Regions from separate parts of the Natranaerobius trueperi genome, predicted to be linked through region 1. Evidence: riboswitches for the same ligand, from Rfam matches in the RefSeq annotation. Region 1 holds a riboswitch; the other holds the start of a gene.
What was found. A riboswitch is a leader RNA that binds a small molecule or an ion and turns the genes downstream of it on or off. The one in region 1 is predicted to bind thiamine pyrophosphate.
Positions count from the first base shown of each region.

Region 2: it holds a riboswitch for thiamine pyrophosphate, as region 1 does, so the genes downstream of both, thiS (sulfur carrier protein ThiS) here and thiD (bifunctional hydroxymethylpyrimidine kinase/phosphomethylpyrimidine kinase) in region 1, are expected to answer to the same signal.

Region 1 is NZ_NIQC01000003.1:57,233-61,411, reverse strand. Features, by position in the region: gene CDO51_RS02345 (deoxyribodipyrimidine photo-lyase) at 1-106, opposite strand, end outside; gene CDO51_RS02340 (MtnX-like HAD-IB family phosphatase) at 289-918, opposite strand; gene thiD (bifunctional hydroxymethylpyrimidine kinase/phosphomethylpyrimidine kinase) at 958-1,731, opposite strand; TPP riboswitch at 1,814-1,918, opposite strand; gene CDO51_RS02330 (efflux RND transporter permease subunit) at 1,965-4,179, opposite strand, start outside.
Region 2 is NZ_NIQC01000039.1:3,095-7,273, forward strand. Features, by position in the region: gene CDO51_RS11955 (BCCT family transporter) at 1-1,582, opposite strand, end outside; TPP riboswitch at 1,740-1,846, shown strand; gene thiS (sulfur carrier protein ThiS) at 1,936-2,136, shown strand; gene CDO51_RS11965 (thiazole synthase) at 2,139-2,912, shown strand; gene thiH (2-iminoacetate synthase ThiH) at 2,923-4,032, shown strand; gene thiE (thiamine phosphate synthase) at 4,055-4,179, shown strand, end outside.

The sequences.
Region 1 (4,179 bases):
GATCATATAAACCAAAATAGACTATTACTGAGAGATTATTTTCATTAGCACAATTAATGGCATATTCAAGACTGTGATTATAATGTGTCCTTTGACTTCTTTGCATCCAATACAATACATATTCTCCGCTCTTTCGTTTGTTTTTATGTGAATTTAATTTTTGTACTCTGTCAGCAAAAATCTTAATCACCGCCTTTTCATTATAATAACATTCTTTAAATATACAAGATTTCCTTCTAACTTATAAATAAACCTCCGCTCTTTGGCAAAGCAAAGAACGGAGGTTTATTAGACATATGGGAGTATTTCTTTAAAAGAAGAAAACTTAACGGCATCGATATTTTTATCAATCGCAATTTTATAAAGTTTATCTTTAGCAAATACTTTATCAACACAAGAAATAGCACACCTATCAGATGATCCATCACCAATATAAATAGTTTCATCTTGATTTGACGCTAATTTTCTTATTAGTTCTGTTTTACAAGTCCCACATAATTCACAATAATTAACTGAATGAGGTGTATTAATATAGAAATTCCCATTACCATTAATTTGTAGTTCGTTTGAATAATAAGGAAGATAAGATAACCCTTCTCTAGCTAAAATTTCTCTAATAAATAGGTCATATCCATCACTTAAAATATAAAGTTTATCACCCTGATTTTCTACCTTATCTACAAATTTTTTAAATTTAGGGTCTAACTTCACTTCGTTTACAAGATCCATAATATCTTGTAGGTTACAATCTAATAGATTAAAAGTTTTTTGTGCAGCATCTTTAGTAGATAATTCACCCTGTTCCCATTTTTCATTAATCTCTTGCCAACCATCTCTAGCACATCGTTCTATCATCAACATACATGTATCTTTTTCTGCGATAGTCCCATCAAAGTCGACAAAAAAAGTCCTATTCATAAAATTCACCCCAATACATTAATAACCATTACATTTTTATTAATGGCTTAATACTCTAGACCCCTCTCCAACAACGAAGCTATTTTTAATTGCTTTAGTAATATATTTTTTTGCTTTATCAACAGATGATATCAGTTCATATCCTTGACCTAAATAAGCACAAATAGCAGCTGACAAAGTACATCCTGTTCCATGTAAACTTCCAACTCCTATTCGAGTTGCTGTTAATTTAATCATCCCTTGATCATAGAATAAATAATCTACAGCTTCACCTTTACCATGACCACCTTTGATTAATACAGAACCCGCACCTTGACCACGTAACATCATCGCTGCTTTCTCAATATCATTATATCCATTTATCTTAATTCCTGTTAATATTTCTGTTTCTGGTAAGTTAGGAGTTATTATATCGCATTTGGGAACAAGTTGTTCCTTAACAGTTTCTAATGCTCTTTGTGTTAATAATACATCCCCACTAGTAGCAACTAACACTGGATCAATGACACACCAACTAAAATTATATTGTGTAATCTTTTTCGAAACTATATGAACATTTTCTTCATTTGCAAGCATCCCAGTCTTTAAAGCAGTTATATTCATATCGTTGGCTACTGCATCAATTTGTGAAGATACGAAATCACCTTCTAGACTCTTTACATCCATTACTCTACTAGTATTTTGTGCAGTAACTGCTGTTATAGCTGATGTTCCAAATACACCTAATGACTGAAAAGTTTTTAAATCAGCTTGAATACCTGCACCGCCACCAGAATCAGATCCCGCTACTGTTAGAACTACTTCTTTACTCATTATTTCCCCTCCCCGGTTACAGGGACAGCCGAATAATAACAAACAAAACCTTTACCCATCCAGGTAAAGGTTTACACACGTATCCACACTTCAAATGACTTCCCTACGCTGGCATTACCCAGATCAGGTTTGAGGGTCAGGACTTAATAGCCCACTCTCAGCCACATCGGCTCCCCTGTTACTTTTTATTAATTTAAGATCATTCTATCAACTAGTTACTCAAGTGTCAATTTTTATGTTTTATTAGAAACTAATTGGTAAATTAACGGTATTAAAAACAGAGTTAAAAAAGTAGCGCTAATTAGTCCCCCTATTAACGAAAAGGCTAAAGAATTCTGTATTTCTGACCCAGGACCACCTGCTAAACTCATTGGTATTAATGCTAATAAAGTTGTTATAGTAGTCATTAGAATTGGTCTTAGTCTAAGACTCGCTCCTTCAATTGCGTCATCTCTACGTGTAATATAATCAAGAAGGACTATAGCATTATTTACTACTAATCCAGATAAAATGATAGCTCCCATAAGTGATGCGATATTTAAAGTATCATTTAATAAAGCTAACATTAAAATTACTCCTACAAACGAAAAAGGAATACTACCCATTATGATCAATGGATATTTTAGAGATTCAAACTGACCTGCCATCACCATATATACAAGTAAAAGTGATAGAAAAAGAGCAGTTCCAAGCTCCCTGTAAGAAGACCACATATCTTCATAGGCACCCGTATAAGCAATTCTATAGCCATCTGGAAGATCAAGCTCTGCTATTTGATTTTGTACTTCACTGACAGCACCTCGAACATCACGTTGTTCAGTATCTGCTGTTATGGTAACATATCTTTCTCCGTCTTGTCTGTTAATAACTGAAGGTCCCGGACCTTCTTCTAGTTTCGCTACTCCTTGTAAAAGTTGTTCTTCCTGTTTACTTGGGTCCATAGGTGCACTAACCTGAGTATCTTTGTTTTTTGGTAGGTTGAGATTTCTTAATTCATCAACACTTTCCGGACCATCAGTAAAATATCCAACATTAATTGGTATCTCTTCACCATCTTCTCGAAAATAAGTCGTTGTACTCCCCGTCAAGTTCATTTCAATATATTTTGATAATGCTAAAGGAGATAACCCTTTTTTCATTGACAATTCCCTGTCTGGCCTGACTTGGACTTCGGGTCGTGGTGTTCTTATGTTTCTACTGATATTTGATAAACTGTCAATTTCACCAATTTCACTCGCGATCTTTGATGATTGCTCTTTCAAAACATCTAAATCAGGACCTGAAAGTTGAACCTCAATAGAGCTCCCTCCCATTTCAAGGTCACCATCTATATCTTGAACACTAACAGACGCTGTTTCATGATCTGAAAACTCATTTTCTATTTTCTCTGTTAACTCCTCTTGAATATCTTCAGACAAAATAACCATAAGTTCACCTCTATGTGGTTCTCGCCGAGTATACCCTGCTCCTTCTCTTTCTCTTGCTCTCTCACCTATTGTAGAGTAAACTGAATCCACTTCAGAAAATCTATCAAGGTACTCTTCAACGTCAGAGACCACTTCTTCTGTAGTATCAATATGTGTTCCTGGTGGTAACTTAACATTAACAGTAAATTCAGTACGACTAATGGGTGGTAAAAATTCACCACCTAGCGAAGGAACTAATAAACCAGCTAATACCATTAAAACTAGAGCAGAGGTTATGATAATTTTAGATTTTATTTTTAATAATGCTAAGCTTTTTTTATAGGTTTCTTTTAAACCTTCCATGGTAGGAACTTTTGTTACATCACCTACTATTAAATAGGTTGCTAGAACTGGTACAATAGTCAGTGCAGTTAAAAGAGATAGTAATAAAGAAAAAATCACCATAAAGGATAACTCCCTAAAAATCCGCCCAGCTAAATCCTCTAATAATAAAACCGGGAAAAATACAGCTATTGTTGTTAAAGTGGATGCTATAATAGGTGCTGCAACTTCTTCTGTCCCTTTTATAGCAGACTGTTTAACAGAAGAACCCTCTTCGATATGCCGATATATATTTTCTAAAACTACCACTGAATTATCCACTAGCATTCCGATCCCTAACGCAAGACCTGATAAAGTCATAATATTTAAAGTTAAACCAGAAAAGTAAGCTAATGGAAATGTTGCTAAAATAGATGCAGGTATACTTATAGCTACAATTAAAGTACTTCTTATATTCCTTAAAAAAGTCAATAGTACTAAACAAGCTAATAACCCGCCAATTATAGCATTGTTTCGAACAATTCCTAAAGCTTCCTCTACAAAACTACCTTGGTTCCAAGTTGGAACTATAGAAATATTTTCATATTCCTCTTCTAATTGTTTGATTTCTTGGTCTACAGCCCTTGTTACTTGTACAGTATTAGCATCTGCCTTTTTTTGAATAATTAACCCTAGTGCAGGTTCTCCATTCAAACGTACT
Region 2 (4,179 bases), on a different contig from region 1:
TGCCTTTAATTAAAGCAAAGGCCATAGCTACTAATACAACAGCAAATGGAAGTCCTGTACTTATAACAGCTGTCTGTAAGGCTAATAAAGCCTTTTCTCCTCCTATTAATAATAGTACTGCTGCCACTATACCTTCTAATATTGCCCAAAAAGCTCTTTGTTTAGCTGGTGTGTCCATCTTTCCTCCAGATGTGATTTTATTTACAACTAATGAACCTGAATCAGATGAAGTTATAAAATAAACGACAACTAAAAAGGTTACTAATATAAACAAGAGAACCCTAAAAATTTCGGATAGTAAAGGTATATTTAGTAAATTTATCATCTCAAATAACGCAACCGGCACATCATTTTCTACAACTTCAAAAAGTCCACCTGCACCCTGTTCGTTTATGAATATAGCTGTTCCTCCAAATACTGACATCCATAGAAAAGACAATAAGGATGGTACTACCATAACCCCTAATACTAATTCCCTAATTGTTCTACCTTTAGAAATCCTAGCTATAAACATTCCAACAAATGGTGACCATGATATCCACCAGGCGAGATAAAATATTGACCAATCACCTTGCCAGGCAGTTTCTTCAACTGCAATGAAAAATGAGTACTCCACAATTCCATTTAAATAAAGCCCTAAAGAATTAGAAAATAATCTTAAGATAAAACCTGTTGGACCTAAAAGTAAGATTATTATCATGAGAATAGCAGCAAGCCTCATATTCAACCCAGCAAGGAATTTCACTCCTTTATCAATTCCTGCTAATACTGAGGCTGTCGCAAACAAAGTGATAATTATTATAAGCGCTACTTGAATATACTCATTAAATCCTATCCCAAGCATATAATCTAATCCACTATTTATCTGTTGAGTACCCAAACCCAACGAAGTAGCTAGACCTATTAAAGTTGAAAGTACAGCTAAACCGTCTATTACATCTCCTAAAGTTCCATAGACTCGTTCTTTGAAAAATGGATAGAAAACGGAACGTATCGATAATGGTAAATTTCTATTGTAACTAAAAAATGAAAGCGCTAAAGCTATTAAAGCGTATATTGCCCATGGATGTAATCCCCAATGAAAGAAAGTTGTGGCCAAAGAGGTGTGCTTTTCATGCATACTCTCAAAAATAGGTGGAGCTATTTCAAAATGGAATAATGGTTCTCCAACTGCCCAAAATATTAGGCCTATCCCCATACCTGCTGATATTAACATAGAATACCAAGCAAAATTAGAAAACTCTGGCTCACTATAGATACCACCAATTCGGACATTTCCAAGTCTTGAAAAGGCAATATAAAGACATATCACAATGTAAAAGCTACTTGACAAGATAAAAATCCAATCAAAAGAAGTAACAATGTAATCGTTGATTATATTTACATATTCATTTGCTAGCTCGAGGTTTAATAAAGCAAATAGAGAAAATACTATAATTATAAGTCCTGCAGAAAATGAAACTGCAGGATTTAAATCAAAACCATATTTTGTAATATTTCTACTAAATAGCTGTTTGTCAATCTTTTCTCTACTAGCTTCTAAAGTTTCTTCTTTTTCTATATTTTTATCTTTTTTTTCCACGGAAGATTCTCCTTTCAACCAGGATTTGAACCAGATGCTTCATTTTTTAGGTTTACCAAAAATCTCAAGGTTAATTTATAACTATTTTTGGTATTTTCTAAAGACTATCATTTACATTTTCTAAAAACTAATAGTATAATATTTATAGAAAAATAATAAAGAAAAGCAGGGGTGCCTTTTATGGCTGAGAAAGGTCTTTTTTAGACCTTACCCTTCGAACCTGCCCTGGCTAATACCAGCGTAGGGAGCTTCAATTTCAGATATTTCTATACCTGAATAGCTCACCTACAAGGTGAGTTTTTTATTTATATCCTCTAAAAAATGATGTTATCAAGTCTATAGGAGGTGAGAATATGAAACTAAAGATAAATGGAGAGATCAAAGAAGTTCATCAATCGATAACTGTAAATAAACTTTTAGAAGATCTACAAGTTAAACCTGAAGGTAAAATCATCGTAATAAATCAAGAAATACTTCAAAAAGACAATTGGGAAGAGTATCAACTTTGTGAAAATGATGAAATTGAAATTATTACTATGGTAGGAGGTGGTTAATAATGAGTAATGATCTATTGAGAATAGGTGGTAAAGAACTTGAAAATAGGTTGATAATAGGTACTGGTAAATTTCCAAGTAAAAGTATAATCCCAAAAGTTATTGAAAAATCAAATACTCAGGCTGTAACCATAGCTCTTAGAAGAATAGATTTACATTCCGAGCAGGAGAATATACTTGAATATGTACCTAACAATTGTCTCCTAATGCCTAACACTTCTGGAGCTAGAACTGCAGAAGAAGCAGTTAAAATAGCTGAAATTGCCCGTGCAGCTGATTGTGGTGATTGGGTTAAAATTGAAGTTATTAGAGATAGTAAATATCTTTTACCTGATAATCATGAAACTTTAAAAGCTTCAAAAGTATTAGTTGAAAAAGGATTTAAAGTTTTCCCATATGTAAGCCCTGAATTATCAGTAGCTAAGGCACTAGAAAGTTTCGGTGTAGAGGCAGTTATGCCGTTAGGTGCTCCTATAGGTACAAATAAAGGTATTGAAACTAGAGAATTAGTTAAAATATTAATATCTGAGATTAACCTCCCAATTATTGTAGATGCTGGGATTGGCAAACCTTCACATGCAGCTGAAGCTATGGAAATGGGATGTGAAGCTGTATTAGTAAATACTGCTATTGCTACTGCTGATAATCCACCTCTAATGGGAGAAGCATTCAATCAAGCAGTTCAAGCTGGTCGTAAAGCGTTTTTAGCCAAAACAGCTCCTGTCAAAGATCTAGCGGACGCTTCCTCTCCTTTGACCGGTTTTTTACAAAATTAGGAGGGATACTTTGAGTTTTTTAAATACCTATAAACAACTTAAAGATATAGATATAAACGAAATTTTTAATAGAGCTACTTTTGAAAATATAAATAGAGCTCTTCACAAAGATCAACCTACTTCTAAAGATTTTTTATTACTTCTTTCCCCTACTGCTGAGAAATATCTTGAAGATATGGCCAAAAGAGCACATTATCTAACTAAAAATTTTTTTGGTAAAACTATGATGCTTTATACACCACTCTATGTAAGTGACTATTGTGCTAATAAGTGTTTATACTGTGGCTTTAAAGCAGATAATAACTTTGATAGAAAAACTCTAACTTATAAAGAACTAGAACAAGAAGCTAAAGCAATTAGTGAGATGGGGATAAGGCATATTCTAATTCTTTCAGGAGAATCAAGAAAACATGTTCCTTTAAATTATTTACAAAATTGTGTAAGGTTATTAAAAGAATATTTTTCCTCGATTTCTATTGAAATCTATCCGTTAGAAACTGAAGAATATGAAGAGCTAATTAAATGTGGAGTTGATGGTCTTACTATTTATCAAGAAGTATATAACCGCGACATATATGATACTGTTCACTTACAAGGTCCAAAAACTGATTATGAATTTCGATTAAATGCACCAGAAAGAGGATTACAAGCAGGTATGAGAAGAGTTAATATTGGTGCATTACAGGGACTCGGACCTTGGAGAAAAGAGACTTTCATTACAGGAATGCATGCTAAATATCTACTTGATAATTTTCCTGAAGCAGAGGTTAGTATCTCTTTTCCACGACTTCGCCCATTTGCAGGACAAAATAATAGTTTGCAATACGATGAAGTTTCAGATAAAAATCTTGTTCAGATGATTGTAGCTAGTAGAATTTTTTTAAAAAGTGCTGGAATAAACATCTCTACTAGGGAATCTTCAGAGCTTAGAGAAAATTTACTTCCTTTAGGAGTTACCCGTATGTCAGCAGGAGTCAGCACTGAAGTTGGTGGATATTCTGGGGTTGATGAAGGGAAAAGTCAATTTGAAATTTCTGATGATCGCCCTGTACAAAAGATTAAACAAGTTCTTTTAGCCCATGGTTATCAACCAGTCTTAAAGGATTGGGAGATTTTTTAAATAAAAAGGAGGCAATATTAGTTTGAATAACTCTAGTAATATTTTAAATACAGATATTTATGCTATTACCGCTGAAGAGTTTTCTAAAGGTAGAGACAATATTCAGGTTGTTACAGAAATGCTTGAATCCGGTGTGGAAATTATACA